Regions from separate parts of the Stenotrophomonas sp. YJH_SMC_82 genome, predicted to be linked through region 2. Evidence: predicted binding sites of a transcription regulator. Region 2 holds the regulator's gene; the other holds the start of a gene.
The links. Region 2 encodes FliA, which starts transcription of late flagellar genes. Its sites were predicted from a motif close to TAAAGTTTNNCNNNCNNNGGCCGATAA; they were not measured.
Positions count from the first base shown of each region.

Region 1: a site for FliA is predicted at 5,660-5,686, ahead of AC5P53_RS05040 (methyl-accepting chemotaxis protein). Genes of this name have one in related genera too.

Region 1 is NZ_JCAFSE010000001.1:1,134,476-1,142,388, reverse strand. It holds gene AC5P53_RS05060 (catalase) at 1-1,778, shown strand, start outside; gene AC5P53_RS05055 (hypothetical protein) at 1,801-2,289, shown strand; gene AC5P53_RS05050 (serine aminopeptidase domain-containing protein) at 2,298-2,999, opposite strand; gene AC5P53_RS05045 (hypothetical protein) at 3,133-3,420, shown strand; gene AC5P53_RS05040 (methyl-accepting chemotaxis protein) at 3,507-5,630, opposite strand; gene AC5P53_RS05035 (L,D-transpeptidase family protein) at 5,864-6,826, shown strand; gene AC5P53_RS05030 (M23 family metallopeptidase) at 6,831-7,508, shown strand; gene AC5P53_RS05025 (hypothetical protein) at 7,438-7,913, opposite strand, start outside.
Region 2 is NZ_JCAFSE010000007.1:25,668-33,580, forward strand. It holds gene flhA (flagellar biosynthesis protein FlhA) at 1-53, shown strand, start outside; gene flhF (flagellar biosynthesis GTPase FlhF) at 199-1,815, shown strand; gene AC5P53_RS19985 (MinD/ParA family ATP-binding protein) at 1,802-2,689, shown strand; gene AC5P53_RS19990 (RNA polymerase sigma factor FliA) at 2,686-3,432, shown strand; gene cheY (chemotaxis response regulator CheY) at 3,490-3,882, shown strand; gene AC5P53_RS20000 (protein phosphatase CheZ) at 3,882-4,487, shown strand; gene AC5P53_RS20005 (chemotaxis protein CheA) at 4,490-6,334, shown strand; gene AC5P53_RS20010 (flagellar motor protein) at 6,425-7,165, shown strand; gene motD (flagellar motor protein MotD) at 7,167-7,913, shown strand, end outside.

The DNA.
Region 1 (7,913 bases), on a different contig from region 2:
CCCGCGCGCGCATCCTGACCGAGGTCGGCGTGAAGACGCCGGTATTCACCCGCTTCTCGACCGTGGCCGGTGGCGCAGGCTCGGTGGATACCCCGCGCGACGTGCGCGGCTTTGCGGTCAAGTTCTACACCAAGGAGGGCAACTGGGATCTGGTCGGCAACAACATCCCGGTGTTCTTCATCCAGGACGCGATGAAGTTTCCGGATCTGGTGCACGCAGTGAAGATGGAGCCGGACCGCGCCTTCCCGCAGGCCGCGTCGGCCCATGACACGTTCTGGGACTTCATTTCGCTGATGCCCGAATCGATGCACATGATCATGTGGGCGATGAGCGACCGCGCCATCCCGCGTTCGCTGCGGATGATCGAAGGCTTCGGTGTGCACAGCTTCCGCCTGCTGAACGAGGCCGGCGAGTCGACGTTCGTCAAGTTCCACTGGCGGCCCAAGCTGGGCATTCAGTCCACGGTCTGGGACGAAGCGTTGAAACTGCAATCGGCCGACAATGACTTCCATCGCCGCGACCTGTTCGAGGCCATCCAGCGCGGCGACTTTCCCGAATGGGAGCTGGCGGTGCAGCTGTTCACCGAAGAAGACGCCGACGCATTCCCGTTCGACCACCTGGATCCAACCAAGATCATTCCCGAATCGCTGGTGCCGTTGCAGGTGATCGGGCGCATGGTACTGGACCGCTGGCCCGACAACTTCTTCGCAGAGACCGAGCAGGTGGCGTTCTGCCCGGCCAACGTGCCGCCCGGCATCGACTTCAGCAACGACCCGCTGCTGCAGGGCCGCCTGTTCTCCTACCTGGACACCCAGCTGCTGCGCCTGGGCGGCCCGAACTTCCACCAGATCCCGGTGAATGCACCGAAGTGCCCGTTTGCCAATCATCAGCGCGACGGCCACATGCAGATGCAGGTGCCCAAGGGCCGCGTCGCCTACGATCCCAGCTCGCTGCAGGACGACACCCCGCGCGAGACGCCTGCCGGATTCCGCAGCCATGCCAGCGCCGACGATGGCCGCAAGGGCCGCACCCGCGCGGAGAGTTTCGCCGACCACTACAGCCAGGCCCGGATGTTCTTCCGCAGCCTGAAAAAGCCGGAGCAGGCGCACCTGGCATCGGCGCTGGTGTTCGAGCTGTCCAAGGTGGAAACGCTGAAGGTGCGGGTGCGCACCGTCAGCCACCTGCGCAACATCGATGACGCGCTGGCGCAGCGCGTGGCCGATGGCCTGGCCCTGCCTGCGCTGCCCGACCCGGCCCCAACCGCCACGCCGGTGCGGGACATGCCGCCCGCTCCCGAGGTGCGCGTGATCGGGCGTAACAAGCCCACCCTGCAGGGTCGCTGCATCGGCATCCTGTTCGACGAAGGCTCCGACGCGCGCGTGATTGCCAGCCTGAGCAAGGCCGTCCGGAAGGCAGGTGCAGACGTGAAGCTGGTCGCGCCAAAAGTGGGAGGCGCCACGCTGAGCGATGGCGCATTGCAGGCGGCAGATGGGCAGCTGGCGGGCACCCCGTCAGCCGTGTTCGATGCAGTAGCCGTGGTGCTCAGCCTTGAAGCCGCGAAGGCCCTGTCGAAAGAGAGTGCAGCCGTCGAATTCGTCAGCCAGGCGTGGGCACACCTGAAGGCCATCGCCAGCGACGCGGGCGGCCAGGTGCTGCTGAAGGCGGCGCGCGTCGGCAACGACCCCGGCATCGTCGAAGCAGAAGACGCCAAGGCATTCCTGGCGGCGGCCGCCACCCGCCAGTGGGCGCGCGAGCCCAAGCTGCGCCTGCTGGCCTGACCACAACGACAGGAGAATCGTCATGCCCCGTGGTGACAAATCCGCATACACCGAAAAGCAGAAGCGCCAGGCCGAGCACATCGAGGAAAGCGAACGTGATCGCGGCGCGAGTGAAGGCACCGCCGAGCGCATTGCCTGGGCCACCGTGAACAAGCAGGACGGCGGCGGCAAGCGCGCCGGCAGTGCCCGCAAGGGCGCGAAGAAGGCGACCAGCAAGAAGGCTGCCAAGAAGGCGCCTGCCAGGAAATCGGCCACAAAGAAGGCCGCAACCAAGAGGACGGCGGCGAAGAAGGCACCTGCGAAGAAGGCGGTGGCGAAGAAGGCACCGGCTCGCAAGACCGCGACAAAGAAGGCCGCAAAGAAGACGGCGAAGAAGGCAGCGGTAAAGAAGGCGGGTACGGCCGCCGCGCGGAGCGCCGCCGCGAAGAAGGCAGCCAAGACGCGGGCCGCGAAGAAGACCGTGCGCAAGGCGGCGGCGAAGAAAGCCGCGCGCACGCGTGCACGCGGCTGAGTCTTCGATCAGGAGGGGAGCGCCCTCATCCATGCGGCAACTTCGGCTGCGGCTGCCTCGGCACGGGCCTGCAGCAGTAGATGCGGCCCTTCCAGCGATACGTGCCGGGCATCGGGCAACAAGACCTGCAGCTCGGCCACGCTGGGCGGCCACAACAGGTGGTCCTGTCGTGCATGCAGGCATAACGTCGGCAGTATGAGCTTCGGCAACTGCGCGCGGACATCGATCTGCAGTGTCGCCGCAGCGCGCTGCCGCAGGATCGCGGTCGGTACCGCAGCGATCGCATGCCGCAGCTCGCGAAGGTTCATGCGTGTCCGCCAATGCCCCAGCAGAAGCCGGGCCAGCAACGCCAGCGGCGGCGGTGGCCATGCAGGGGCAAGCAAGCGTGCGCTCGCCGCTGGCAGCGGCACCGGTCGCCGCGCGAAGGTCGTACTCAGTATCAATCCGCGCAATCCCGGCGGTGAAGCCACCGCCAGTTCGATAGCCAGCGGCCCGGCAAACGATTCAGCCAGCAGCACAAAGGGAGAGATGGGAAGCTGCGCGCGCAGGATCGACGCCAATGTGACGTAGTCCTGTGGCCCGTGCATGGGCAGCGGCAGCACCTGCACGGTAGCCCCCTGGTCCTGCATCGCTTCCACGAAGCATGTCGACAGCAGGCCGCTGCCATCCAGCCCGGGCAGCATCACGATCGGGAGCATCACGGCGTTCATCACATTGCTCACCTCTCAGGTCCCTTCGCACGACTCGCTGCCGCGCAGCTTCGCTTATCGGCTCGACCCAGGGAAGTGCACGCCGCTGCTCGCGGCGCTACCCTGATGGCCCCGGACAGACGAGGAAGGCGGCATGCGCAAGCCACGCTGGCTCAGCTGGACCGGCATTGCCCTATGCGCGCTCTATCTCGCGCTGACCACCTGGCTGGTGCTCGATGCCCGGTCCAACAGCGACCCCAAGAGCGCCTACATCCTCATGCAACTGCCGGTGATGCTGCAGACCGCAGCACTCAACGTCATCGGCGTGGGACGCTGGCTTTCCGGAATGACCTGGATCACCGTCTACCTTCTGGTGATTCCTCCCACGCTTGGCGTGCTGTACGTGCTTGGGGCCATGCTCGGCAGCGTCCTGGAGCAATGAGGGCGATCCTCCCTGCTGCCTGAGCGGGCAATGCAAATACGGCCGCCCAAGGCGGCCGTATTCCTGTCACGGGGTCAGCAGCCTGCTCAGGCTGCACGGCGCGGCACGGCCGAAGCCACTGCGCCTTCCACCTTGAATACCGCTACCGACGTGGTCAGCGCATGCGCCTGTTCTTCCAGCGCGCGGCTCGCCGCAGTGGCTTCTTCCACCAGGGCCGCGTTCTGCTGCGTCACCTGGTCCATCTGCACCACCACCTGGTTGACCTGCTCGATGCCGGCGGCCTGTTCCTTGCTGGCCGCTGCGATGTCGCTCATCAGCTGGGTGGTGCGCGAACTGGCCTGGGCGACGCGTGCGATCGCCGCTTCCGATTCAACGGTCACCGCCAGGCCACTCTTCACCTTGGCAGCGGCGTCTTCGATCAGCTCCTTGATTTCCTTGGCCGCGACGCCGGCGCGCTGCGCGAGCGTGCGTACTTCGCTGGCGACCACGGCAAAACCACGGCCCTGCTCGCCCGCGCGCGCGGCTTCCACCGCAGCGTTCAGCGCCAGGATGTTGGTCTGGAACGCGATGCCGTCGATAACGGTGGAGATTTCCGAGATGCGTGCCGAGGACTGATCGATCTCACCCATCACCGAGGCCATCTGCGCCATCGCCTGCTCGGTCTCGCGTACGGCGGCACCGGCGGCATGCGCTTCGCTGTCGGCCTGACGCGCCAGCTCGGCGTTCTGGCGCACGGTGGAGGTCAGCTCCTCCATCGACGCGGCAGCTTCCTCCAGGTTGGCCGCCTGCTGCTCCGTGCGGCGCGACAGGTCGTTGTTGCCGGCGGCCAGTTCCTGGGCCGCGTTGTTGATGCTGTCGGCAGCCACCTGGATGCCCCGCACAATGCCCGTCAGCTGCGCGGTGGTGGTATTGGCGTCGTCGCGCATGCGTGCGAACACGCCGTCGTACTCACCGTCCATGCGTGCGGTCAGGTCACCGTGCGAGATCGCGCGCAGCACGTCGGAAACATCGGCAATGCTGGCCTGCGAACTGGCCATCATGCCGTTGAGGTGTTCGACCATTGCCTTGAACTGGTACTGGAACGCAGCAGCATCGCCACGCATGCTGAAGTCGCCGGCGCGAGCGGCACGGGCCAGTTCATCGATCTGCGCGTTGATCGCCATCAGGCTCTGCTTTACCGCGGCCAGAGTGCGGGTCAGCGTGCCCTTCTCGCCCGGGTAGTCCGGCAGGTCACGGCTGAGGTCGCCGATCGCGTAACGCTGCATCACTTCGGCCATCAGCAGCTCCACCTGCACGTGCGATTCGACCAGGCTGTTGGTGGCCTGCACCATGCGGCCGAAATCACCGGGGAAGGCACTGTCGTCCATGCGATAGCGGATCGCACCCGCTTCGTGCTGCTCAGCCATCTGCAGCTGCGCGCCGATCGCCGCCTGCACGCTCTGCCGCACGCTGGCCATGGCCTCGCCCAGCTGGGTCAGCTCATCCCGGCCACCGAGGCGGAACTCCTGGTCCAGCTGGCCCTTGGACAGCCGCTCGGCCAGGTTCACCGCGCGCGCCAGCGGGCCGGTCAGGCTGCGGCCGATCATCACCGAGGCGCCGATGCCGGCAAGCAGCGCGACGCCGCCCAGCACCAGCAGCTGCAGCAGGCTGCGTTCGCCCAGGCGGATCGCTTCGGCGGCAGCTTCACGGCTTTCCTTCTCCTCGAAGTCCACGCCATCGGACAGCGCCTTGTTCCAGCCGTTGGCCGCTTCCTGCACCGCGCCCAGGGTCAGCGCCACGGCGCCGGGATAATCGCCCTGCTCCATCAGTTCGCTGGTCTGCTTGTTGAGCGGGCGCGCAACGGCACGCTTGGCCGCGATGGTTTCCGCGATGGTCTTGCCCTGGGCATCGCTGGGCAGCGCCTGGTAGGCGGTCCAGCTGGCCTCATAGCGCTTGACCAGGTCGGCGATGCGCTTCTCGTCGCTGCCGCGGTCTTCGCCCTGACGGATCAGCATTTCGCGGCGCACGACCATCATCTGGTTGTTGGCATCGAGCATCTGCGACAGCAGGCGCACCTTGGCCACGCTGACGTCGACCACCTGCTGCATCGCGCGCTTCTGCACGACACTGGCAGTGGCGCCGGTGGCCACCACGGCGGCGACCAGCAGCAGCAACAGGCCAAAGCCCAGCCCAAGACGCCAGGCAACCCTGACGTTCCTCAAGTAGTTCATGGGGATATCCAATACGGGGGGATGTGGCCTTATCGGCGGCACGGCAGGCAATCTTGATCGCCCTCCATCGGTGGCTTCGGCCACGGTTCACCTTGGTGAGTCCCCGTCCCAGCGGCACCTGCCGCTGGCAATCGGCCGCAATGACATGCCTGCTCATGCGGGCATCAGATCCCTTTCACGGCGGCTCGGCGCTGTCTGCGGGCAAGGTGGCGGCGTACCTGCTGGAGATCCCAATGCCCTCATCTGTGTCCCGATCCACCCTGCTCGCACTCTCGCTGCTGGCGTCGCCGGCCTTCGCGCAGGTGCCGCCGCCCAACCTGCCCGCCCCCATTGCCGAGAAGGCCGACCCGGACACCGCAGTGCGCTCCGCACTGCATGCCCAAGTGCTGCTGGATCGCGCGAATTTCTCGCCTGGCCAGATCGATGGCGGAGTGGGCAGCAACCAGCGACGCGCGGTGGCGGGCTTCCAGGCCGCGCATGGGCTGACCGTGACGGGTGAGCTGGACGACGCCACCTGGAAGGCCCTGCAGGCTGATACGGTGGGGCCGCTGGCCAGCTACACGCTGACTGCCGAGGATGTCGCCGGCCCGTTCCAGCCCATACCGAAAGGACCTGCCGCACAGGCCAAACTGAAATCGCTGGGTTTCAGCAGTGTGGAAGAAGCCTTGGGCGAGCGCTTCCACGCCTCGCCGGAGTTGCTGAAGGTGCTCAATCCCGGCGTGGATCTGACCAAGGCTGGCAGCCGCATCCAAGTGCCCAACATCGCACCAGCGGCATTGCCGAAGGCGGCGAAGATCGTGGTCGACAAATCCGACTCCACCCTGCAGTTGCTGGATGCGCAGGGCAAGCTGATCGCGCAGGTGCCGGTGTCGTCGGGCAGCCAGCACGACCCGTTGCCGATCGGCGAATGGAAGATCCTGGGCGTGTATCGCGACCCGCCGTTCCACTACAACCCGAAGTTGTTCTGGGATGCGCGCAAGGGCGAAAAGAAGGCGACGCTGCCGCCGGGCCCGAACAATCCGGTCGGCCGGGTCTGGATCGACCTGTCCAAGCCGCACTACGGCCTGCATGGCACACCCGAACCCAGCCACGTGGGCAAGACCGAATCGCATGGCTGCGTACGCATGACCAACTGGGATGCGGTGCGTGTGGCCGACGCAGTGGATACTTCGGTGCCCGTGGTGATGCAGGAGTAAGCCCATGCGTCTTTCGCAGCTGATCGTATTGGGCGTACTGCTGGGACTGGGGGCAGGTTGGTGGCTGCGTCGCGATGGGAGTGAGCCGGTAGCCGCCTCGCTGCCGGCAGCGCCATCGGCGGTGTCCGCCGCGCCGGTGGTCGAACCAGCGCCACGCGCAACGGCCCCACCCGCCACCACCGCGCCGCCGGCCGCGCAGGCTGCGGATGCACCGTCCGGCCTGCTGCTGCCGGTGCAGGGCATCCTGGCCTCGCAGCTGCGCGATACCTTCACCGATGCACGCAGCGAAGGCCGCGTACACGATGCCATCGACATCATGGCCGATGCAGGTACTCCCGTACTCGCGGTGGCTGATGGCACAGTGGAAAAACTGTTCGACAGCGAACGCGGCGGGCTGACGATCTACCAGTTCGAGCCCAGCGGACGCTGGTGCTACTACTACGCGCACCTGCAGCGCTATGCCGATGGCCTGGCCGAGAAACAGGCGATCAAGCGCGGGGATGTGATCGGCTACGTCGGCAGCACCGGCAATGCCAGCGCCGAGGCCCCGCACCTGCACTTCGAAGTGCATGTGTTGGGGCCGGAGAAGCAGTGGTGGAAGGGAGAGTCGATCAATCCCTATCCCTTGCTGAAGTCGGCGGCACCGATGCCCGGCGCTGCTGGCGCCGCAACGCCACAGTGAAGACAGTCAACGCAGCCCACGGAATCAGCAGGAACAGCGCCGCCATCTTCCAGAAAAAGAACGGCCACAGCCAGAGGTAGTCCAGGTCGGTCAGCTTCAGCAGACCCAGCGGCGGCTGCAGCTCGATGTCTGCAGTGCGTCCCGCCAGCGCCGGATCCACCTCCAGCACGGTTACCCGCAGCCATGAGCGGCCGCGTGGCAATGCGTCGCCGCGACCGTAACCAAAGTAGGAGGCCATGAGGCCGCTGGACTCAACCGATACCAGCGCGCGGTCGATGCCCTGCCCGGCCACTCCCCAACGCTCCCCTGCGCGGAAGTCTCCATGTTCGGTGGGAGTCTCGATGCGCAGCAGCACTTCAGGGTCAGCCTCTGTACCGTCCGCGGCATAGCGCAGGCGCAGCCGAA
Region 2 (7,913 bases):
ACAGCGAGGTGCCGGAGGACAAGCGCCTGAAGCTGGTCGGAACGATCAGCTGACGCCGCCCTGCGATGCGCCAGAAAACAGACACCACTTTCGAACCAACGCAACAGACAGATACCAAGGGGAACCCGCACCGTGCAGACCACCGACCACCCGAGTTCTCCGACCGCCACCCCGCCGTCTTCGCCCCGTGACCACAGCATGAAAATCAAACGATTCGTCGCCGCCGACATGCGCTCGGCCATGAACCTGGTGCGCAAGGAACATGGTCCTGACGCCGTGATCCTGTCCAACCGCCGGATCGAGGAAGGCATCGAGATCGTCGCCGCCGCCAACTACGACGAGAGCGCCGTGCAGCGTGCACTGGAAGCCTCGCGCCGTGACGTTGCACCGCCGCCGGCACCCAAGCCGCGCACCGCCGCCGACGCGGTGATCGCCGCCGTCACCCGCCGCCGCAGCAGCACCCCGGCGCCGGAACCGGTCGCGGCCACCACCTCGGCAGTGGCCGCCCTCGCCCGCGCCGCCGTCGGTGCCACCGGCCGCACCCTGGACAGCGCCGACGAGATCGTGCCGACCCGGGGCAGCACCGGCTTCGCCGCCACCCTGGCCCGCGCCGCCGTCAACGAACCGGCACCGCCGGACCAGATCTTCGCCCCGTTCGCCGAGGCCATCGTTGCACCGGCCGCAACCGTGCCGGCCAACCGCGCGCGCTTCCAGATCGACCCGCCGCACGAGGCGCATCACGAAAGCGTGGCCCCGGCCGTGCTGCCGCCGCCGCTGCCGACCGCTGCCGTGATCGACGCGCAGCCCGGGATCGCCGCCAGCGAACCGGCAGCGGTCGAAGCCGCTATCGAGGCCAGCCCGGCCCCCATGCTGGCCCCGGCACCGACGCTGACCGTGGTTGCTCAGGACGACGCAGAGATCCGCCAGCTGCGCCAGGAAGTGGCCGGCATGCGCCAGGTGATCGAGCGCGAGATGAACCGCTTCACCGATGAGCGCCTGCGTGGCAGCCCGGTGCGCGCCACCGCGCTGGACCTGATGGACGAGTACGGTTTCGACGCCGGGCTGGCCCGCGACGTGGCCATGCAGATCCCGCTGGAAACCGAAGCCCATCGTGGCCGCGGCCTGATGCTGGGGCTGATCTCGCGCAAGCTGCCGATCGCCCCGGTCGACCCGCTGGAAGAAGGCGGCGTGATCGCGCTGGTCGGCCCGACCGGCGCCGGCAAGACCACCACCATCGCCAAGCTGGCCTCGCGCTTCGCCGAGAAGCACGCCCCGCGTGACGTCGCCCTGGTCACCACCGACACCACCCGCATCGGCGCCCGTGAACAGCTGTATGGCTACGGCCGCCAGCTCGGCATCGCCGTGCACGAGGCCAACAGCGGCACCGACCTGGACCAGCTGCTGGAACGCTTGAAGGACTACAAGCTGGTGCTGATCGATACCGCCGGCCTGGGCCCGCGCGACCGTGCCCTGGCCGCCCAGCTGCAGTGGCTGCGCGCCGCGCGCCAGGTGCGCACCCTGCTGGTGCTGCCGGCCAACACCAGCTTCGGCGACATGGACGAGGTGGTGCGCCGCTTCGGTGCGGCCAACCTGCAGGGCCTGGTGCTGAGCAAGCTGGACGAGACCGGCCGCTTCGGCAACGCCCTGTCGGTGGCCGTGGACCACGCCCTGCCGATCACCTGGGTGACCGATGGCCAGGACGTCCCGGAGGACCTGCACCGGGCCAGTGCAGCCAATCTTGTACTTCGCCTTGAAGATTTGCGCCGAGCGGCCGATATGCCCTGCAACCCGGAGTTGAACCATGCCGTCGCGTGAGTACGCCAAGCTGACCAAGACCTTCCCGCTGTCGGCCACCCGCAGCGAGCCGCTCGGCCCTGTGCGCACCATCGCGGTGACCGGCGGCAAGGGCGGCGTGGGCAAGACGAATGTGTCCGCCAACCTGGCGGTGGCGCTGGCGGGCATGGGCAAGCGCACGCTGCTGCTGGACGCCGACCTGGGCCTGGCCAACATCGACGTGATCCTGGGCTTGAACCCCACCTTTACGCTGGCCGACCTGGTGGCCGGCCGCTGCTCGCTGGACGACGTCATCGTCGAAGGCCCGAACGGCGTGCTGGTGGTCCCGGCCGCTTCCGGCCGCCGGCACATGGCCGAGCTGGCCCCGGCCGAGCATGTCGGCCTGGTCAACGTGTTCTCCGAACTGGAACGCGAGCTGGACATCATGGTGGTCGATACCGCCGCCGGCATCACCGACGGCGTGCTGACCTTCTGCCAGGCCGCGCAGGACACCGTGGTGGTGGTCTGTGACGAACCGGCCTCGATCACCGACGCCTACGCACTGATCAAGGTGCTATCGCGCGAGCGCGGCGTGGACCGCATCCAGGTGGTGGCCAACATGGTGCGCGACCCGAACGAGGGCCGCGTGCTGTACGAGAAGCTGACCCGCGTCTGCGAGAAGTTCCTCGCCGATGTCTCGCTGAACTACCTGGGCTGCGTGCCGCAGGATGACTGGCTGCGCCTGTCGGTGCAGCGCCAGCAGCCGGTGGTGAAGGCCTATCCATCCAGCCCGTCGGCGCTGGCGATCACCGAGATCGCACGCCGCACCGCGCGCTGGCAGGCACCGACCGAACCGCGCGGTGGCGTCGAGTTCTTCCTCGAACGCATCCTCAAGCAGCGTGGGGTGGCCGCATGAAAGGCGCAGCCCACCAGTACAGGGAAGTCCAGCGCTCGGCGGCCAACGAGGTCATCGCCCAGCATTCGGACCTGGTGCGACGCATCGCCCACCACCTGGCCGCGCGCCTGCCGGCCAGCGTCGAAGTCGATGATCTGATCCAGGCCGGCATGATGGGCCTGATCGAAGCCTCGCGCAGCTACGACGCCGACCAGGGCGCCTCGTTCGAGACCTATGCCTCGATCCGCATCCGCGGCTCGATGATCGACGAGATCCGCCGTGGCGACTGGGTGCCGCGCTCGGTGCACCGCCGTGCCCGTGATGCCGCCGCCACCATCCGCCGCCTGGAACAGAGCACGGGCCGTGCCGCCAGCGCCACCGAAGTGGCCGCCGCGATGGAGATGCCGCTGCCCGAGTACCTGAGGCTGATGGAAGACGCCGCACGTGGCCAGGTGCTGAGCCTGGAGTCGCGCATCGAAGACCAGGGCGAACTGGATACCGTCGCCCAGGGCGGCCCGACCCCGCAGCAGGTGCTGGAGCGCGGCGAGTTCGGCCGTGAGCTGGGCAAGGCCATCGGCCACCTGCCCGAGCGCGAACAGCTGGTGCTCTCGCTGTACTACGAGCAGGAGCTGAACCTGAAGGAGATCGGCGCGGTGCTCGGCGTGAGCGAGTCGCGGGTCTGCCAGATCCATGGCCAGGCCGTGCTGCGCCTGCGCGGCCGCCTGAAGATTTTCGAGGCCGTCGACGCCGGCCTGGAAGAATGAACATCCCCGAGGCGACTGCCCCCGGCCGCCCGGAATGAACAACAAAGGAACTCTGCTTTGAACAAGAACATGCGCATCCTCATCGTCGACGACTTCTCGACCATGCGTCGAATCGTCAAGAACCTGCTGGGCGATCTGGGCTTCACCAACACCGCCGAAGCCGAGGACGGGCATGCCGCGCTGTCGCTGCTGCAGAGCCAGCCCTTCGATTTCGTCGTCACCGACTGGAACATGCCGGTGATGACCGGCATCGAACTGCTCAAGGCGATCCGTGCCGACGCCAAGCTGAAGACCCTGCCGGTGCTGATGGTCACCGCCGAAGCCAAGCGCGAGCAGATCATCGAAGCGGCCCAGAACGGCGTGAACGGCTACATCATCAAGCCGTTCACCGCGCAGACGCTGGAAGAGAAGCTGGGCAAGATCTTCGAACGCCTGGCGGCCAGCGCCTGATGGATACCACGGTCGACAAGAGCGCCCTCGCCCTGCGCCTGCAGGAAGCCCTGGATGCCCTGGAGTCCGGTGACGAAGCCGCCTGGCGGCAACGCATCGACGGACTGGTCGCGCTGCGCACGCAGCCGATGATGAGCGGCCTCTCGCGGCTGGCCCGCGAGCTGGGGCAGGCTCTGGGCGAACTGCCGACCGTGCCCAGCGAGGCCGGCGAACTGGACGATGCGTGCGCACGCCTGGACCACGTGGTGGCGATGACCGAACAGGCCACCCACCGCACCCTGGACCTGGCCGAGGAATGCCGCAGCCTGACCGAGCAGCTGCGCGCCGAAGGCCTGCAGCCAGGCCAGGACGCGCAGCTGGAGCGCATCCGCCACAACCTGACCGAGATCGCCCTGACCCAGAGCTACCAGGACCTGACCGGGCAGATCATCCGTCGCGTGGTCGGCATCGTCCGCCGCGTGCATGAAGGCTTCGGCGCGCTCGGCCTGCCGCCGGAACAGCATCGCACCGCCCCGGAACTGGCCGGGCCGGCACTGAAGGGACTGGACCGCCACGCGGTCTCGCAGAACGACGCCGACGACCTGTTGTCGGATCTGGGGCTGTAAGCATGAGCGCGGTATCCGACGACATCACTGCCGATTTCATCATCGAGGCACAGGAAATCCTGGATCGCCTCGGCGAACAGCTGGTGTCGCTGGAGCAGGCACCGCAGGACACCGAACAGCTCAACGCGGTGTTCCGGGGCTACCACACGCTCAAGGGCGGCGCGGGTTTCCTCGGTGTCACCGCCATGGTCGAGCTGTGCCACGCCGCTGAAGAAGCGCTGGGCGCTGCACGTGCCGGCCAGGCCGTGCTGCAGGCCCATCACTTCGACGCCGCCCAGCAATCGCTGGACTACCTGCAGTCGATGCTCGATGCCGTGTCTTCCGGCACCGAGCCGGGCTATGCACCGCCGGACCTGATCGCCCAGTTCGACGTGCATGGCGGTGCAGCAGCGCCTGCCGCCGCTGCCGCCGCACCGGCGGCCGGTGCCGGCGACCTGATCACCGACGACGAGTTCGAGGCGCTGCTCGACCAGCTGCACGGTGGCAGCGCACCGACTGCGGTGGCGCCGGCAAAGAAGGCCGACGACGGCCTGATCAGCGAAGATGAGTTCGAAGCCCTGCTCGACCAGCTGCACGGTGGCGCCGCACCCGGCGCCAGGCCCGCGGCTGCGGTGGCGCCGGCACCGATCGCCGCCCCGCGCCCGGCCACCGCACCGGCACCGGTGGCCAAGCCGGCCGCCAAGCCGCTGGCCGAAGCCGAACACACCGTGCGCGTGGACACCAAGCGCCTGGATGCGATCGTCAACCTGATCGGCGAACTGGTGCTGTCGCGCAACCGGCTCAAGACCCTGCGTGCGCGCCTGCGCGACGAGGAGCTGGACCGCGCCGTGTCCACCCTGGACATCGCCACCGCGCGCCTGCAGTCGGCGGTGATGCGCACCCGCATGCAGCCGGTGGGCAAGGTATTCTCGCGCTTCCCCAAGGTCGCCCGCGACGTCGCCCGCTCGCTGAAGAAGGAAGTGGACCTGGAGCTGATCGGCGCCGAGACCGAGCTCGACCGCAACCTGGTCGAAGCGCTGGCCGACCCGCTGGTGCACCTGGTCCGCAACGCCATCGACCATGGTGTGGAAATGCCCGACCTGCGCGAAGCGCAGGGCAAGCCGCGGATGGGCCATGTTCGGTTGTCGGCGCAGCAGGAAGGTGACTACGTCAGCATCGAGGTGCAGGACGATGGCGCCGGCATCGATCCGGAAAAGCTGCGCGCGAAGGCACGCGAGAAGGGCCTGATCGATCCGGAAGCCGCCGCCCGCCTGAGCAGCGAGGAGTGCCTGCACCTGGTGTTCCTGCCCGGCTTCTCGACCAAGCAGCAGGTCACGGATATTTCCGGACGCGGCGTCGGCATGGACGTGGTGCAGTCGCGCATCCGCGAACTCAGCGGGCAGATCCAGATCCAGTCGGAGCTGGGCCGCGGCAGCCGCTTCCTGATCCGCGTGCCGCTGACCCTGGCGATCCTGCCGACCCTGCTGGTGCAGGCCGGCGAGGACGTCTATGCGCTGCCGCTGGCGCGCGTGATGGAGGTACTGCACGCGCCGCCCACCTCGCTGGGCTGGTTCGATGGCCGTGCCGTGCTCGACCGCCGTTCGCACACGCTGCCACTGGTCGATCTGCGGCAGTGGCTGGATGTGACGCCGGCCGCATCGACCCTGCTGACCATCGTGGTGCTGCAGGCCGGCGAAGCGCGCTTCGGCCTGGTCGTGGACCAGGTCCGTGGGCGCGAGGAAGTGGTCATCAAACCACTGCCGAAGGCCCTGCGCGGCCTGCGCGGTTACGCCGGTGCAACCTTGATCGGCGATGGTCGCATGGCGCTGATCCTGGATGTGGATGGCCTGCGCAGCCCGCACGACTGACCCGCTTGCTGAACCCGTAAAACCGTGAAGTCGCACCAGTAGCCCGTACCGGTGTCTCAAGTCCCATTCATACAAGCCGATACCGGATCCATGGATAGACTCAGCCTCATTGGACTCTTTCTCGCCCTGGCCTCGCTGGTCGGTGGCAGCATCCTCAAGGGCGCCGGCCTGGCGTCGTTGTGGTCGCCTGCGGCGTTCGTGATCGTCATCGTCGGCACCGTTGCCGCGATCCTGCTGCACACCTCGCCGGCGGTGTTCAAGCATGCGTTCAAGATCGTGCGCTGGGTCGTGCGCCCGCCGCACAGCGATCGCCGCGAACTGATCCAGCAGATCGTCGAGTGGAGCAACATCGCCCGCCGCCAGGGCCTGCTCGGCCTGGAATCGCAGGTGGAAGCGCAGCAGGACCCGTTCCTGCGCAAGGGCCTGCAGCTGCTGGTGGACGGTGTCGAGCCCGAATCGATGCGGCACATGCTGGAAATCGAACTGGGCAGCCAGGAACACCAGGACCAGGCCGGCGCCAAGGTGTTCGAAGCGATGGGCATCTACGCACCGACGCTCGGCATCATCGGCGCCGTGCTGGGCCTGATCGCGGTGATGAAGAACCTGGCCGACCCGAGCAAGCTCGGCCACGGCATCGCTGCGGCGTTCACCGCCACGATCTACGGCATCGCCTCGGCCAACCTGCTGTTCCTGCCGATCGCCGCCAAGCTCAAGAGCGTGATCTCGCACAGCACGCGCGACCGCGAAATGGTCATCGAAGGCCTGATCTCGATCGCCCAGGGCGAGAACCCGCGCAACATCGAAACCAACCTCTCCGGCTTCCTGCACTGACATGGCCCGCCGCAAGCACCACGAAGAGCACGCCAACCACGAAGCATGGGCGATCCCCTATGCCGACCTGATGACGCTGCTGCTCGCCTTCTTCGTGGTCATGTACGCGATCTCGTCGGTGAACGAGGGCAAGTACCGGATCATGGCCGACGCGCTCACCGATGCCTTCGGTGGCGCGCCGCGCACGATCAATCCGGTGCAGGTGGGCAACAAGCAGGTGCAGGGTGGCGGCTGGGACAGCCCGTCGGTGATCAAGTCCGGCACCAAGATCGGACCGTCCGCGCCGGCGCCCTCGCACGACCCGACGCTGCTGCCGTCGATGGCCTCGCAGATGCGCATGCCGGTGTCGGTGCACAACCAGGAGCAGATCGCCCGTGCCGAGCGCCAGCTCAACACGATTGCCGACCGCCTCACCGCCGCACTGGCGCCGCTGATCGACCGCGGCATGATCAGCGTGCGCCGCACGGAACTGTGGATCGAGGTCGAGATCAACAGCGACATCCTGTTCCCCACCGGCTCGGCCGCACTGGACGTACATGCGCGGCAGACCCTGGCCAGCCTGGCCGAGGTGCTGCGCGACGTGCCCAACAGCGTGCGCGTGGAAGGCCACACCGACAACGTGCCGATCGCTACCGCCACCTTCCCGTCGAACTGGGAGCTGTCGGCCGGACGCGCCGCCAGCGTGGTGCATCTGTTCGCCGACCAGGGCGTGCAGCCGTCGCGGCTGGCGATGGTCGGCTATGGCCAG